2 regions of the Psychrobacillus sp. FSL K6-2843 genome follow, and region 2 is predicted to be linked to the other one. Evidence: a T-box and tRNA genes for the amino acid it is inferred to sense, from the RefSeq annotation. Region 2 holds a T-box; the other holds one or more tRNA genes.

Region 1 (7,941 bases), 400 kb from region 2:
TTGAAAAGTGCGGGGATGAGGTGTGGGTAGCGGAGAAATTCCAATCGAACCTGGAGATAGCTGGTTCTCTCCGAAATAGCTTTAGGGCTAGCCTCAAACGTTAGAATCTTGGAGGTAGAGCACTGTTTGGACTAGGGGCCCATCCCGGGTTACCGAATTCAGACAAACTCCGAATGCCAATGATTTATGTTTGGGAGTCAGACTGCGAGTGATAAGATCCGTAGTCAAGAGGGAAACAGCCCAGACCACCAGCTAAGGTCCCAAAGTATTTGTTAAGTGGAAAAGGATGTGGCGTTGCTTAGACAACCAGGATGTTGGCTTAGAAGCAGCCATCATTTAAAGAGTGCGTAATAGCTCACTGGTCGAGTGACGCTGCGCCGAAAATGTATCGGGGCTAAACAAATCACCGAAGCTGTGGATTGATACCTTTGGTATCAGTGGTAGGAGAGCGTTCTAAGGGCGTTGAAGTCAGACCGGAAGGACTGGTGGAGCGCTTAGAAGTGAGAATGCCGGTATGAGTAGCGAAAGATGGGTGAGAATCCCATCCACCGTATGACTAAGGTTTCCTGAGGAAGGCTCGTCCGCTCAGGGTTAGTCGGGACCTAAGTCGAGGCCGATAGGCGTAGACGATGGACAACAGGTTGATATTCCTGTACCACCACCCCACCGTTTGAGTGATGGGGGGACGCAGTAGGATAGGGTAAGCGTGCTGTTGGTTATGCACGTCCAAGCAGTGAGGTGTGAGTGTAGGCAAATCCGCACTCTGTAACATTGAGCTGTGATGGCGAGGACTTAGTCCGAAGTTCCTGATTTCACACTGCCAAGAAAAGCCTCTAACGAGGTGGGAGGTGCCCGTACCGCAAACCGACACAGGTAGTCGAGGAGAGAATCCTAAGGTGAGCGAGAGAACTCTCGTTAAGGAACTCGGCAAAATGACCCCGTAACTTCGGGAGAAGGGGTGCTCTTTTGGGTGTATAGCCTAGAAGAGCCGCAGTGAATAGGCCCAGGCGACTGTTTAGCAAAAACACAGGTCTCTGCAAAACCGTAAGGTGAAGTATAGGGGCTGACGCCTGCCCGGTGCTGGAAGGTTAAGAGGAGTGCTTAGCGCAAGCGAAGGTGCGAATTGAAGCCCCAGTAAACGGCGGCCGTAACTATAACGGTCCTAAGGTAGCGAAATTCCTTGTCGGGTAAGTTCCGACCCGCACGAAAGGCGTAACGATCTGGGCACTGTCTCAACGAGAGACTCGGTGAAATTATAGTACCTGTGAAGATGCAGGTTACCCGCGACAGGACGGAAAGACCCCGTGGAGCTTTACTGTAGCTTGATATTGAATTTTGGTGCAACTTGTACAGGATAGGTAGGAGCCTTAGAGCCCGGAGCGCCAGCTTCGGAGGAGGCGTCGGTGGGATACTACCCTGGTTGTATTGAAATTCTAACCCATACCCGTAACCCGGGTAGGAGACAGTGTCAGGCGGGCAGTTTGACTGGGGCGGTCGCCTCCTAAAGTGTAACGGAGGCGCCCAAAGGTTCCCTCAGAATGGTTGGAAATCATTCGAAGAGTGTAAAGGCAGAAGGGAGCTTGACTGCGAGACCTACAAGTCGAGCAGGGTCGAAAGACGGGCTTAGTGATCCGGTGGTTCCGCATGGAAGGGCCATCGCTCAACGGATAAAAGCTACCCCGGGGATAACAGGCTTATCTCCCCCAAGAGTCCACATCGACGGGGAGGTTTGGCACCTCGATGTCGGCTCATCGCATCCTGGGGCTGTAGTCGGTCCCAAGGGTTGGGCTGTTCGCCCATTAAAGCGGTACGCGAGCTGGGTTCAGAACGTCGTGAGACAGTTCGGTCCCTATCCGTCGTGGGCGTAGGAAATTTGAGAGGAGCTGTCCTTAGTACGAGAGGACCGGGATGGACACACCGCTGGTGTACCAGTTGTTCTGCCAAGGGCATCGCTGGGTAGCTATGTGTGGACGGGATAAGTGCTGAAAGCATCTAAGCACGAAGCCCCCCTCAAGATGAGATTTCCCATTACGCAAGTAAGTAAGATCCCTCAAAGACGATGAGGTAGATAGGTTCGGGGTGGAAGCGTGGCGACACGTGCAGCTGACGAATACTAATCGATCGAGGACTTAACCAAATTGTTTGTTTCTAAGATGTCAGTTTATTCAGTTTTGAAAGAATAAATTTTTATTAAAATAACACTTGTAATAATCTACAGACTTGTTATAATAGAAAATGTCTTTCAGTAATTATTCAAGTCTAGTGATGATGGCGAAGAGGTCACACCCGTTCCCATACCGAACACGGAAGTTAAGCTCTTCAGCGCCGATGGTAGTTGGGGGTCTCCCCCTGCAAGAGTAGGACGTCGCTAGGCGATATCATTCCGAAGTAGCTCAGTGGTAGAGCAATCGGCTGTTAACCGATCGGTCGTAGGTTCGAGTCCTACCTTCGGAGCCATTTCTAGGAGAGCTGTCCGAGTGGCCGAAGGAGCACGATTGGAAATCGTGTAGACGGGTAACACTGTCTCAAGGGTTCAAATCCCTTGCTCTCCGCCAGATAGATTTCTTCTTTACATAATATAATGGCCCCTTGGTCAAGCGGTTAAGACACCGCCCTTTCACGGCGGTAACACGGGTTCGAATCCCGTAGGGGTCACCATTTAAATTAAAACCAGCATTATGGAGGATTAGCTCAGCTGGGAGAGCATCTGCCTTACAAGCAGAGGGTCGGCGGTTCGAGCCCGTCATCCTCCACCATTATAAATTTTCAACATATATTATTGTCGCGGGGTGGAGCAAATCGTTTCACGAAGAAAGCGATTAACGTCGACGCAAGCGTAGCGTGGAAGACGTAAAATTCACTAATTGCGTAGTTGATTTAAATTTCAACACTTTCTTATTGTCGCGGGGTGGAGCAGTTCGGTAGCTCGTCGGGCTCATAACCCGAAGGTCACAGGTTCAAATCCTGTCCCCGCAACCAAATGGTCCCGTGGTGTAGCGGTTAACATGCCTGCCTGTCACGCAGGAGATCGCCGGTTCGATCCCGGTCGGGACCGCCATTTATCTTTAAAATACATATGTGGCTCAGTAGCTCAGTCGGTAGAGCAAAGGACTGAAAATCCTTGTGTCGGCGGTTCGATTCCGTCCTGAGCCACCATTATGCCGGAATAGCTCAATTGGTAGAGCAACTGACTTGTAATCAGTAGGTTGGGGGTTCAAGTCCTCTTTCCGGCACCACTCACCAGTGGAGGGGTAGCGAAGTGGCTAAACGCGGCGGACTGTAAATCCGCTCCTTAGGGTTCGGCGGTTCGAATCCGTCCCCCTCCACCAGTTTTTAATAGGGGCATAGTTTAACGGTAGAATAGAGGTCTCCAAAACCTTTGATGTGGGTTCGATTCCTACTGCCCCTGCCAAATAATAAGTTAACTTTGAATAATGGCGGTTGTGGCGAAGTGGTTAACGCACCGGATTGTGATTCCGGCATTCGTGGGTTCAATTCCCATCAGTCGCCCCATATTCCTTTTAGTTAGCTCTTTTTTTTATTCTGTGGCGGTCGTGGCGAAGTGGTTAACGCACCGGATTGTGATTCCGGCATTCGTGGGTTCAATTCCCATCGGTCGCCCCATTGGGGTATAGCCAAGCGGTAAGGCAACGGATTTTGATTCCGTCATGCCCTGGTTCGAATCCAGGTACCCCAGTTTTTTGCGGAAGTAGTTCAGTGGTAGAACACCACCTTGCCAAGGTGGGGGTCGCGAGTTCGAACCTCGTCTTCCGCTCCAAATTAAGGCGGCATAGCCAAGTGGTAAGGCACAGGTCTGCAACACCTTTATCACCGGTTCAAATCCGGTTGCCGCCTCCAATTTTTAAAAAGTATTTACTGCCTTCATTATGCCGGTGTGGCGGAATTGGCAGACGCGCGGGACTCAAAATCCCGTATCTTCGGATGTGTCGGTTCGACCCCGACCACCGGTATCTATTATGAAATATCACATCCAATTTGATATTTTGACTAAAGCTTATGAATGCTGTTACCGCAGCTTTTGTAAGCTTTTTTTATATTCTCATTCATGATTATTTTTTAATAGTTTCCATTGATTTTAATTTTTTTACTTATGTTTTACACAGACGTCATAAGCTTTCTCATCTTCTATCCTCAGTTCTTTTATTTCATTAGAATAATCCCTTGAGAGTCATTTCAATGTCTTTATGTCCTATACGATCACTTACTTACTAAATTAATACTTTATTATACATATGTACACTAGCATGCAAATGTCTTAATCCATGAATTGAGAATATATCTCTATTCCGTTTCCTATATTAATTAATTTGTATATATTTTATATTCGATTGACAAGATAGTCATATCGACATTAATTATATTCATTATCGAGGAATTCATACAACTAAAACTGAATGAACTAGAGAGACGATAGGAGAGGGATAGATGCATGTTTTCCACGATACTAATGGGATTGACGATTTTATTTATGGTAACAAACTTATACTATTTCTTTTCAGGTCGTAAGTATAAGAAAAGTTATTTTCAGTCAACTTTATTCCAAAAACTATTTTTTACTATGCTTGGCATTACCTTTGGATTTGCTGTTCTTTATTATTTATTGTCCATGGAAGGGGATGTAGTAAGAGTTAGCACTGAAGAGGGGAAAGATGGAGGAGAGAATTTTTTGGATTATCTCTATTTCAGTGGAGTCACCATATTATCAGTAGGTTATGGGGACTTGGTACCTGTCGGAAAGGCGCGATTCTTTGCACTTATACAAGCAGCCATCGGTCTTTTGTTGCCAACCGCATTTTTTATCAGAGCTTTGGGTGAAAAGGAAGATAGCCCGGGGAAAGCACAAAAAACGAAAAAGAAGGTGAGCAAAGCAATGGCGGTGATGGAGAAAAAGATAGTTGAAGCAGATGAACAATTTTGATTCTTATAAAGATAAATCAACCGGTGAAGGTGTTTTCTTTTTATGTTTGATATATATAAATGGATGTCGATGAATATTCTTACATACTTTCTGACTAAACATGAGTTTTTAACAATAAACAAGCATGTATTCATTTGTAAATCACCATACTAAAGCTACGAATGGAAGATAGGTGACTACAGTGAAGAAAACAATACTCATCATATTAGCTTTATTGCTTGTTATATGCGGAGGCCTTGTATTGAGTATTTCTATGTCTCCGACAAAAAAGCTTAATGAAGTAAAGATAGCAGCCTCCAAAAAGCCGGTGGTTCTTATTGTTGTCGATTCATTAATGACTGAGCCGCTACAAGAGGCACTGAAAGAGGGGAAGGCACCTGCTTTCTCATTTTTAACAAAGAACGGTGATTTTTATCCAGAGTTTATTAGCTCTTATCCAACTATGTCAGTTACGATTGATAGCACCTTGTTGACGGGAACATATGCAGACCGACATAAACTACCAGGATTGATATGGTTTAAAAAGGATGAGAATCGTATGATTAGCTATGGGAGTGGTATAAGGGAAATGTGGGATAACGGGATAAAGCATGTGGCAGCGGATAGTGTTATTCACCTGAATGAATCGCATCTAAGTAAAGATGTTTTTACGATTCACGAAGAACTTGCGAACGCCAAAATGCAATCTGCTTCCATCAATGGTCTCTTATATAGGGGAAGCATTCCCCAAAAATTAAATGTCCCTAAGCTTCTTTCTTTTGCAGATTTATTGCCAAAAGAACTAGAGGTGAATGGTCCAATGATTTTGTCGCTCGGTGCCTTATCTCAATATAATCCAGAGAACGACAAATATAAATACAGCTGGAAACGAATGGGTGTTAATAATGATTTTACCGTAAATGAGATGACGTACTTAATTGAACAAAAGAAGCTTCCTCCGTTTACGCTCGCTTATCTTCCGGATGCTGATGCTTCCATACACAAAAACGGTCCTACTGATAGTACAGCGATTGAAAAGGCTGATCAAGCGATCCAGGAAATGTTCGGTAGTTTTAGATCTTGGGAAGAGGCCATTCAAGAGGTAACCTGGATTGTCCTTGGTGATAGTGGACAATCATCAGTCAAGGAAAAGAAGGAAATGGGTTTAATCGATTTAAATGACTTGTTGAAGGGTTACACATTCTGGGAACGTGGAAAAGAAAATGTGCAGTTGGCAATCGCAATCAATGAACGAATGGCCTATATTTATTTGCAGGATGAACAGATTCCTTTTACTGAGGTAGTAGATATTCTCAAAAAGGATGAGCGAATTGGTTTTATTGCATGGAGTGATCAGCAAACGAATCATGTCGTGAGCGCAAGTGATAAAGAATTCACCTTTTCACCAAACGGACCTTATATTGATGAATATAAGCAGTCGTGGCAGTTGGATGGGGATATGTCTATTTTAGATATAAAACCGGATGAGCATGGAACTATACTCTATCACACGTATCCTGATGCGTTAGCAAGGCTACACGGAGCGCTTCACTCGCAAGAAGGCAAAGTTATTATAGTAGATGCAAAGCCATCTTACGAATTTATTGAAAAACATAGTCACGATCATGCAGGTGGAGGAGCGCATGGGTCACTCCACCGGGTAGATTCTGTTGTTCCCTTGGTGATTGTTGGTGAGACAGAAAGACCCCCTTCTAATCGTCTTGTGGATGTAAAGGAATGGGTTATAGAATTGTTGGGTGGCTCTTAAGTATGGAGCCACTTTTTTTCTGATGCTTCTTTTAAATACAAATTCTTCAGTAGTAGTCATTCAACCTTAATATGAGTATAAATATGAAATAACATAATTAGGAAGTTTTATTTTTCTAAAATAGGGAATAACATATCTAGACGCGATAAACATGAAAGTGAGGAATTTAAAATGATTAAAACATACAATTTTATTATTGAAGGAAAAATTATCGAGGTACATGCAACTTCAAAAATAGAAGCTGAAAGCAAGGCAAACCATATATATGAAGAACTAAAAACAGAGCAATTTCAACAGCAACAATAAAGAACTCTCAACTAAGCGTTGAGAGCTTTTTATATTATTTCATTTCTTCTCTTAAGCTATCGAATAATTTGTCTATTAGATTCTTAGGGATTTCTAAGCAAGAATCTCCGATACTAAGTTCAAAAGTACAGCTATCCCCATCTTGCTTGCTTAGATAGCTTGTAATCCCTATATGGTTAGCTAACTGTACTTTCGCCAAGATAGATGCTATTTCTTCTTGGTTACGCTTAAAATGCACATGAAACATATTTGAAACTGGTACCTCTGGAATTGTATAAATATCCTTACAGTCATTAAATAGCTTTGCGAGCTCCATTGCACTGTTATAATATTGTTCCATATTATTTGCTCGTTTATCAAAATAATAGTCAGCTGATAGAATATAAGGATATAAGCTTATGAGCGTTCCACCATAACGTTTTCTCCAGACTTTAGATTTCTCTATGAAATCCTTATCACCGGCTAGTACTGCTCCTGCAATCCCGCCAATTCCTTTATAAAAGGACATATAGACACTGTCAAAAAGGTCGCAAACTTCCGCAGCAGTTTTTTTGTAAAAAGGCAGCACTTCTAGAAGACGTGCACCGTCCAAATGAAGCATAATAGACTTTTCACGACAATAAGCGGAAATCTGTTTTAATGTTTCAAAACTAGGAAGTTGGCCTCCGATTTCTCTTTGGGGAAGTTCCAATAACAGACAGGCAATGTCCTCTTCAAGATTTACCACATCCTCTAACTCTATGACTCTATCTTTGTCAGCTATTAAAATAGTCTTGATATGGTGTATTTCCTTTAATCCATCCATTTCATGAATTTCTAAATGGGATAAGGGATGATATGCAACCTTATTCAATTTTTTCTCATCGCACCATATGCGTAAAGCGATTTGTTGGGCCATTGTACCGCTAGGGAAAAATGCAGCTGTGCTTTTGCCTAGTAATTTAGCCAT
Region 2 (7,941 bases):
CAAAAAAATAACAAGAACGAATGGAATTTAGTCAGAAGTTATATAGAAGCAGGAGTTACTAATGTTAGTACATTTATTAACACAAAAACAAATTTGAATAAAAACAATATAGGAGGAAGCTTATATGACAAGTAAGGAGTATTCACCAGAGCAACGTGAGGAACTATTTGAAACTTTGAAAGACCGTTTTGAGAAAAATATGAACCGCCATATGGGACTTGATTGGGTTAAAGTGCAAGCTAAGCTTGAAGCTAACACTGATAAACTGTGGTCGCTCCATGAAATGGAAATAACTGGCGGTGAACCTGATGTTGTTGGATATGATAAAACGACAGCCGAATTCATTTTTTATGATTGTTCAGCGGAAACTCCTAAGGGTCGCAGAAGCGTTTGTTATGACCGTGAAGCACTTGAGTCAAGGAAAAAACACAAACCAGAGAATAGCGTTCTTGATATGGCAACTGATATGGGTATTGAGCTTTTAACGGAGGAACAATACCGAGAACTGCAGAAGCTTGGAGAATTCGATTTGAAAACGTCTAGCTGGGTGCAAACACCTGATAATATTAGAAAATTCGGTGGGGCCATCTTTTGTGATCGTCGCTACGATACTGTATTTATGTACCACAATGGAGCAGATTCTTATTATGCTGCACGGGGCTTCCGTGGCTCGTTAAGAGTTTAAATTTTGACATAAGCAGCTCTTTTTTCTTGTTCAACTATAGTTGATAAATCTCTATTATTCGGCTTGTTAAATATATTACCCCAAAAATCAAAACCTTTTACTCCAATGGACTTTAAAATGGAGTAAGAGGTTTTTGTTAATTAATGCCAATTTAAATGTGGGTCTTCAACTAAGTATCTAATTTTTATAATGCCTTCAAATGTAAAGTCAGCACCATGAAAAGAAGTATCGATACATAATGATAAGTATCTATCTAAAGGCTATGCAAAGATAAATGCAGTAGTTTTTTTACTTGACAAAAGTCGAAGAAAGAGGTAGGTTATATTAGCTTTAGAAATTATATTAAAATTATTTTCCCCTAAATATATTATTAAATTTAAATCTTGAAATACTAGACTTATAGGAAGGTGATCAAATGGAAATTTTAAATAAAAACAAGACTGCCTTTTTAAACAAGTTTAGTAGTCTGTTTATTTTAGCCGTTTTCATGTTATGGATTAAAACATATATCACGCAAGTAACTCAGTTTAACTTAGGAGTAGAAGGACTCCTTCAACAATTCCTTTTATTTATAAATCCGCTTGGCTCTGCCTTGCTATTTCTTGGATTTTCTTTTGCTTTCAAAGGTCGAGGAAGATACACATTACTTGCTGTTATTTATGCTTTAATGTCCTTCCTTTTATATGCAAATGTAGTTTATTATAGATTTTTTAGTGACTTTATTACATTACCAACGATTACTCAAACGCAGAATTTTGGAGACTTAGGCGGCAGTGTTATTTCTTTATTAAAACCCTACGATATCATGTTCTTTGTCGATGTATTTTTGTTAGCTTATCTATGTGTGTCTAAAAAAATACAAAAAAACAATAGTAGAGTTGGATATAAGAAAGCAATTGCTGGGCTTGCTTTTGTAATAGGAATATTTGCATTAAATTTAGGATTAGCTAACTATGATCGTCCACAGTTATTAACTCGTGGTTTTGATAGAAACTATATTGTTAAGTATTTAGGAATGTATAACTATACTATTTATGACGCTACTGAAACTATAAAGGCATCTTCACAGAGGGCTTTAGCTGATAGCGATGATATGACAGAAGTTATTAACTATACAAAATCTATCTCTGCGGAGCCTAATCCAGAATATTTCGGCGCTGCAAAAGAAATGAACGTCATCTATATCCATTTGGAGTCATTCCAAAACTTTTTAATGAATTATAAATTAAACGGTGAAGAAGTTACACCATTCTTAAATTCATTAATAAAAGATCCGAATACACTATACTTTGATAATTTCTTCCATGAAACAGCGCAAGGCAAAACTTCGGATGCTGAATTCATGCTTGAAAACTCATTGTTTGGTTTACCACAAGGGTCTGCATTTATTACAAAAGGTCAGAATACTTATCAATCAGCTCCCGCGATTTTAAAAAAAGATGGTTATACATCTGCTGTATTCCACGGCAATAACGGCACTTTCTGGAATCGTAATGAGATTTATAAATCATTCGGCTATGAGCATTTCTTTGATGCCAATTATTATGACACTACTTCTAAAGAAGATATGGCTGAATATGGATTATTGGACAAGCCATTCTTTGAACAATCATTAGAATATGTAAAAACTTTACCTCAACCTTTCTATGCTAAATTTATTACGGTTGGGAACCATTATCCATATAAAATGAATCAAAACTTAACAACAATTGATAAAGCAGATACTGGTGATGCAAGTGTAGATGATTATTTCCAAACTGCTCGTTATGCTGATGAAGCAATTGAACAGTTCATTGGTGAATTACAAAACTCCGGCTTATATGATAACAGTATGCTTGTTTTTTATGGTGATCATTATGGTATTTCTGAAAATCATAATAAAGCCATGGAACAAATCATTGGAAAAGAAATTACTCCTTACGAAAGTACTAATTTACAACGGGTACCTTTAATTATTCACGTTCCTGAGATGCAAGGTGGAGTCAATCATACTTACGGAGGGCAAATAGACCTTCTTCCAACCTTATTACACTTACTTGGAATTGATTCACAAGATTATGTTCAATTTGGTACAGACATATTATCAAAAGAACATAATGATATTGTACCTTTCAGAAATGGTGATTATGTCAGCCCTACTATCTATTCAATTGATGAAAAATTCTATGATGCAACAACTGGTTTGCCACTAGTTGATGATAATCAAATTCAAAAAGCGAATGAGTATAAGAAAAGAGTAGAAAACAGGTTGCATTTATCTGATAAAGTTGTAAATGGTGACTTATTGAGATTTTATACACCGGCAGGCTTTACTAAGGTTAATCCTTCTCAATATAATTATAATAAGGATGTAAAAGAAAAAGCTGACAACGAAAAATAATAGATTTATTTAATATAATTTAATCCGATTAAAGAACAAATTCTCCATGTGGAATTTGTTCTTTTTTTTATTCTAAAAAAATGTAATAAGAATTTTGTTACCAAAAGAAGCATTTTTAAGATTTGATATACTGTCTCGAGATGAATATATACCGTAAATAATCAAAAAGGTTTGCGGAGTAGTCCGATATTTGAGAATATAATAGGGTAGGCTGTATTTTTTGAAAGGGGATAGGGATATGAAACCGATTTATAGTTCAGCAAAAGAAGCTGTCGCAGGTATTGAAGACGGCATGACGTTAATGGTAGGCGGATTTGGATTAGTAGGTATTCCAGAGCAGCTAATTTTAGCGTTAGTTGATAAAGGGGTAAAGGATTTAACCGTAATTTCCAATAACTGTGGCGTAGATGACTGGGGCCTAGGCCTTTTACTAAAAAATAAACAGATTAAAAAAATGATAGGCTCCTATGTAGGTGAAAATAAAGAGTTTGAAAGACAAGTAATTTCAGGAGAGATTGAAGTTGAGCTCACTCCACAAGGTACTTTAGCGGAAAAAATTCGTGCCGGAGGGGCAGGAATTCCTGCATTTTTTACTCCAGCAGGTGTAGGTACAGTAGTTGCAGAGGGTAAAGAGGTACGTATTTATGACGGTAAGGAATATGTTCTTGAAGAAGCCCTTAGAGCAGATTATGCCTTGATTCGGGCGGCTAAGGCAGATAAGTTTGGTAACCTAATATACAACAAAACAGCTCAAAACTTCAATCCAATGATGGCTGCTGCTGGTTTGGTGACGATAGCAGAAGTAGAGGAAATCGTAGAGACAGGCGATTTAGATCCAGCCCAAATACATACACCAAGTATTTATGTCCAAGGTCTGTTCCAAGCAGAGCAGGAAAAAAGAATCGAACGTCTAACGACACGTTCATAAGGGGGAGATTCGGATGAATACACGTGAAAAAATTGCGAGAAGAGCAGAAAAAGAAATTGAAAATGGGAACTATGTAAATCTAGGGATTGGAATTCCTACCTTGGTTGCCAACTTTATATCTCCAGATAAGACAGTGGTGCTTCAATCAGAGAATGGACTTTTAGGCATAGGGCCATATCCAACGGAGCAAGAAGTGGATCCAGACCTTATCAATGCTGGTAAGGAAACAGTTACTACAATACCAGGGTCATCCTTCTTCTCAAGTGCTGAATCCTTTGCGATGATACGCGGAGGACATGTAGATGTTGCTATTTTAGGGGCAATGGAGGTATCCGAAAAGGGAGATTTAGCTAACTGGATGATCCCAGGTAAGATGATTAAAGGAATGGGAGGAGCGATGGATCTTGTACATGGTGCCAAGAAAATAATTGTTATTATGGACCATTGTGCGAAGGACGGCTCCGCAAAGATTAAAAAAGAATGTGCCTTGCCTCTAACTGGTAAGGCAGTTGTGAATAAAATAATAACAGAACGGGCAATGATTGAAGTAACTGAAGATGGCCTAGAGTTAAAAGAAGTATTTGAAGGGTATTCTGTACAAGATATTATCGATGCTACTGAAGCTGGTTTAATCATCAAAGATGTAAAAGAGAATGTAGCGATTTAATATCTCATATTATAAAATTTTTGATGAGAGTACATCTTGTGTTTTCCTTCAATATCCATTAGAATAAATGCATTACATTGAATAACAATCGACTAAGAAAAGGAATAGTAAATAACACTCGTTTCTGAAGAGAGCTAACATCTGGTGCAAGTTAGTGTAACGAATTATTGAACTCGCCTTTGAGTCTGTATAAGTGAACGATTAGTAGCTTATACCGTTTTCCGCGTTAAGGAAACAAGTTGAGTGATAATTTTTTCACTAATTTGGGTGGTACCGCGTGAGTATATCTCTCGTCCCTTAGTTTTTTTAAGGGGCGAGTTTTTTTATTTGGCGCTGTTATCTTTTGGGATTTTAAACCAATGATAGTTAGAAAGCGCCATTAACTGAAGGAGGAAGAAAGATGAGCTTTAATCATGAAGCAATTGAGCAAAAGTGGCAAAGTTATTGGAAAGAAAACAAGACATATAAAATGATTGATGATCCTTCCAAACCAAAATTTTATGCATTAGATATGTTCCCATATCCATCAGGAGTAGGTCTACACGTGGGACATCCACTTGGATATATTGCAACAGATATTCTAAGTGCATTTAAACGTAAACAAGGCTACAATGTACTTCACCCAATGGGATGGGATGCATTCGGTCTTCCTGCAGAGCAGTATGCAATTGATACAGGTAATGATCCTGCAGAATTTACTGCAAAAAATATTGCGACGTTTAAACGTCAAATGATGGATCTTGGCTTTTCTTATGATTGGGATAGAGAAATCAATACAACCGATCCTTCCTATTACAAATGGACACAATGGATCTTCATCCAGCTTTATAAAAAGGGCTTAGCTTACGTGGATGAAGTGCCAGTAAACTGGTGTCCAGCATTAGGTACAGTTCTAGCGAATGAAGAGGTAATTGATGGCTTATCGGAACGTGGTGGGCATCCAGTAGAGCGTAGACCAATGCGTCAATGGGTTCTTCGCATTACGGCTTATGCAGATAGATTGTTGGAGGATTTAGATGATTTAGATTGGCCAGAGAGCTTGAAAGAAATGCAACGTAACTGGATTGGCCGTTCTGAAGGAGCAGAGCTAACGTTTGAAGTTGCAGGAACAAAGGAATCCTTCCAAGCATTTACGACTCGTCCAGATACTATTTTTGGCGCAACATATGCAGTATTGGCACCAGAGCATAAATTAGTGGATGCTATTACAACTCCAGAGCAGCAGGAAGCAGTTCAAGCTTATAAAGATCAAGTAAAATTGAAAAGTGATTTAGAGCGTACAGATCTTGCCAAACATAAAACTGGAGTATTTACAGGAGCCTATGCCATCAATCCAGTTAGTGGTGAAAAAATGCCAATCTGGATCGCAGACTATGTTTTAGCAACATATGGAACAGGTGCTATCATGGCAGTTCCTGCACATGATGAGCGTGACTATGAGTTTGCTAAGCAATTCGATCTTCCGATTGTAGAAGTTGTTTCGGGTGGAAGCATTGAAGAAGCTGCTTACACAGAGGATGGCATACTTGTTAATTCGGATTTCTTAAATGGTCTTAACAAAGAAGAAGCAATCGCTAAAGCAATTGAATGGTTTGAAGCGAATGGAAAAGGCGAGAAGAAAATTACTTATCGTTTACGTGACTGGTTGTTCAGTCGTCAGCGTTATTGGGGAGAACCAATTCCGATTATCCATTGGGAAGATGGAACTTCAACACCTGTAGATGAATCAGAGCTTCCACTTATGCTACCTGTTACTACTGACATCAAGCCAAGTGGTACAGGTGAATCTCCATTAGCTAATATTGAGGAATGGGTAAATGTAGTGGACCCAGTGACTGGTAAAAAAGGACGTCGTGAAACAAATACAATGCCTCAGTGGGCAGGAAGCTGCTGGTATTATATACGCTACATCGATCCACATAATGATGAAGCACTAATTGATCCAGAGCTAGTAAAACGCTGGTTGCCAGTAGATCTTTACGTAGGTGGGGCAGAGCATGCTGTACTTCACTTGCTATATGCACGTTTCTGGCATAAATTCCTATATGATATCGGTGTTGTTACAACGAAAGAGCCATTCCAAAAATTATTTAACCAAGGAATGATCTTAGGTGAAAATCACGAGAAAATGTCTAAATCTAAAGGGAATGTAGTTAATCCTGATGATATCGTGAAGAGCCACGGAGCTGATTCACTTCGTTTATATGAAATGTTCATGGGACCTCTAGATTCTTCTAAACCATGGTCAACGAATGGTCTAGACGGCTCTCGTAGATTCTTGGATCGTATTTGGAGATTATTCGTAACAGAAGAGGGCACTCTAAGCCCGAAAGTTAGCGACACATCATCTGACAATATGGAAAAAGCGTACCACCAAACGGTTAAGAAGGTAACAGAGGATTACGAGGCAATGCACTATAACACGGCTATCTCTCAAATGATGGTATTTATTAATGAAGGATATAAAGCTGAGAAAATTTCTAAGGAATATGTAGAGGGCTTCGTGAAGCTTATTTCTCCTATTGTTCCTCATATCTCAGAGGAGCTTTGGAGCATTTTAGGCCATGATAATTCTATCGCTTATGAATCTTGGCCAACATTCGATGAATCCAAGCTTGTGGACAACGAGGTTGAAATTCCAGTACAGATCAAAGGGAAAGTTCGTGCAAAACTTGTCGTTTCTAAAGACGCAACAAAAGATGAGCTAGAAGCATTGGCATTAGCTTCTGAACAGGTTCAACAATGGATTGAAGGCAACGAAGTCAAAAAAATCATTGCAATCCCTGGTAAAATGGTAAACATCGTTATTTAATAAATAATAAAGCTGCTTAGTCTCTTATGAGAGTTAAGCAGCTTTATTTTTTAGAAAAACACAAGCATGATGAGAACTGAGAGATGATTGAGACAAAACAGGAAGAGCAGCAAAAAAGGGATGATGGCTTGTTACTTTCCGACAAAGCCTTTTATCTGTTTGTGCAACTCTTAACGTCGTCTGCGCAACATTTCAAGCGTTTTGTGCAAGGTTTTGCTCCATCACTGCAATGTTCCACTTCATCTGTGCAAGGTTATTACTCATCACCGCAAGGTTCTCGCAAATCTTCAAAATTTCATGTTCACCACAACACTTTCATCCATTGAAAAGTCGTCCACTTTCTCACTACTACACCCCACATGATTGCAGCGACAGGCGGCGACTCCTGTGGGATGAGTGAGACTGATAAGCCATCACAAACGACGCGTAAGCGACGGTGATGGCTTATCGCTCACCCCACGGAAAGCGA

Evidence for each region. A T-box is a leader RNA that pairs with one kind of tRNA and senses whether it is charged. The one in region 2 lies ahead of leuS (leucine--tRNA ligase), so its partner is inferred to be a tRNA-Leu.
Region 1: it has a tRNA-Leu gene. The T-box ahead of leuS (leucine--tRNA ligase) is inferred to sense a tRNA for this amino acid. The anticodon was not compared.

The regions. Positions count from the first base shown of each region.
Region 1 is NZ_CP152021.1:3,203,252-3,211,192, reverse strand. It holds rRNA gene MKY94_RS16335 (23S ribosomal RNA) at 1-2,137, shown strand, start outside; rRNA gene rrf (5S ribosomal RNA) at 2,259-2,374, shown strand; tRNA gene MKY94_RS16325 (tRNA-Asn) at 2,383-2,457, shown strand; tRNA gene MKY94_RS16320 (tRNA-Ser) at 2,464-2,555, shown strand; tRNA gene MKY94_RS16315 (tRNA-Glu) at 2,584-2,658, shown strand; tRNA gene MKY94_RS16310 (tRNA-Val) at 2,681-2,756, shown strand; tRNA gene MKY94_RS16305 (tRNA-Met) at 2,903-2,979, shown strand; tRNA gene MKY94_RS16300 (tRNA-Asp) at 2,983-3,058, shown strand; tRNA gene MKY94_RS16295 (tRNA-Phe) at 3,081-3,156, shown strand; tRNA gene MKY94_RS16290 (tRNA-Thr) at 3,161-3,236, shown strand; tRNA gene MKY94_RS16285 (tRNA-Tyr) at 3,246-3,329, shown strand; tRNA gene MKY94_RS16280 (tRNA-Trp) at 3,339-3,412, shown strand; tRNA gene MKY94_RS16275 (tRNA-His) at 3,438-3,513, shown strand; tRNA gene MKY94_RS16270 (tRNA-His) at 3,549-3,624, shown strand; tRNA gene MKY94_RS16265 (tRNA-Gln) at 3,626-3,697, shown strand; tRNA gene MKY94_RS16260 (tRNA-Gly) at 3,704-3,778, shown strand; tRNA gene MKY94_RS16255 (tRNA-Cys) at 3,785-3,858, shown strand; tRNA gene MKY94_RS16250 (tRNA-Leu) at 3,890-3,971, shown strand; gene MKY94_RS16245 (potassium channel family protein) at 4,475-4,939, shown strand; gene MKY94_RS16240 (alkaline phosphatase family protein) at 5,121-6,686, shown strand; gene MKY94_RS16235 (hypothetical protein) at 6,858-6,992, shown strand; gene MKY94_RS16230 (aminotransferase class I/II-fold pyridoxal phosphate-dependent enzyme) at 7,027-7,941, opposite strand, start outside.
Region 2 is NZ_CP152021.1:2,807,627-2,815,567, reverse strand. It holds gene MKY94_RS14145 (flavoprotein) at 1-135, shown strand, start outside; gene MKY94_RS14140 (DUF4256 domain-containing protein) at 125-685, shown strand; gene MKY94_RS14135 (LTA synthase family protein) at 1,101-3,065, shown strand; gene MKY94_RS14130 (CoA transferase subunit A) at 3,304-3,993, shown strand; gene MKY94_RS14125 (3-oxoacid CoA-transferase subunit B) at 4,007-4,660, shown strand; T-box leader at 4,746-4,961, shown strand; gene leuS (leucine--tRNA ligase) at 5,061-7,472, shown strand; gene MKY94_RS14115 (hypothetical protein) at 7,556-7,798, shown strand.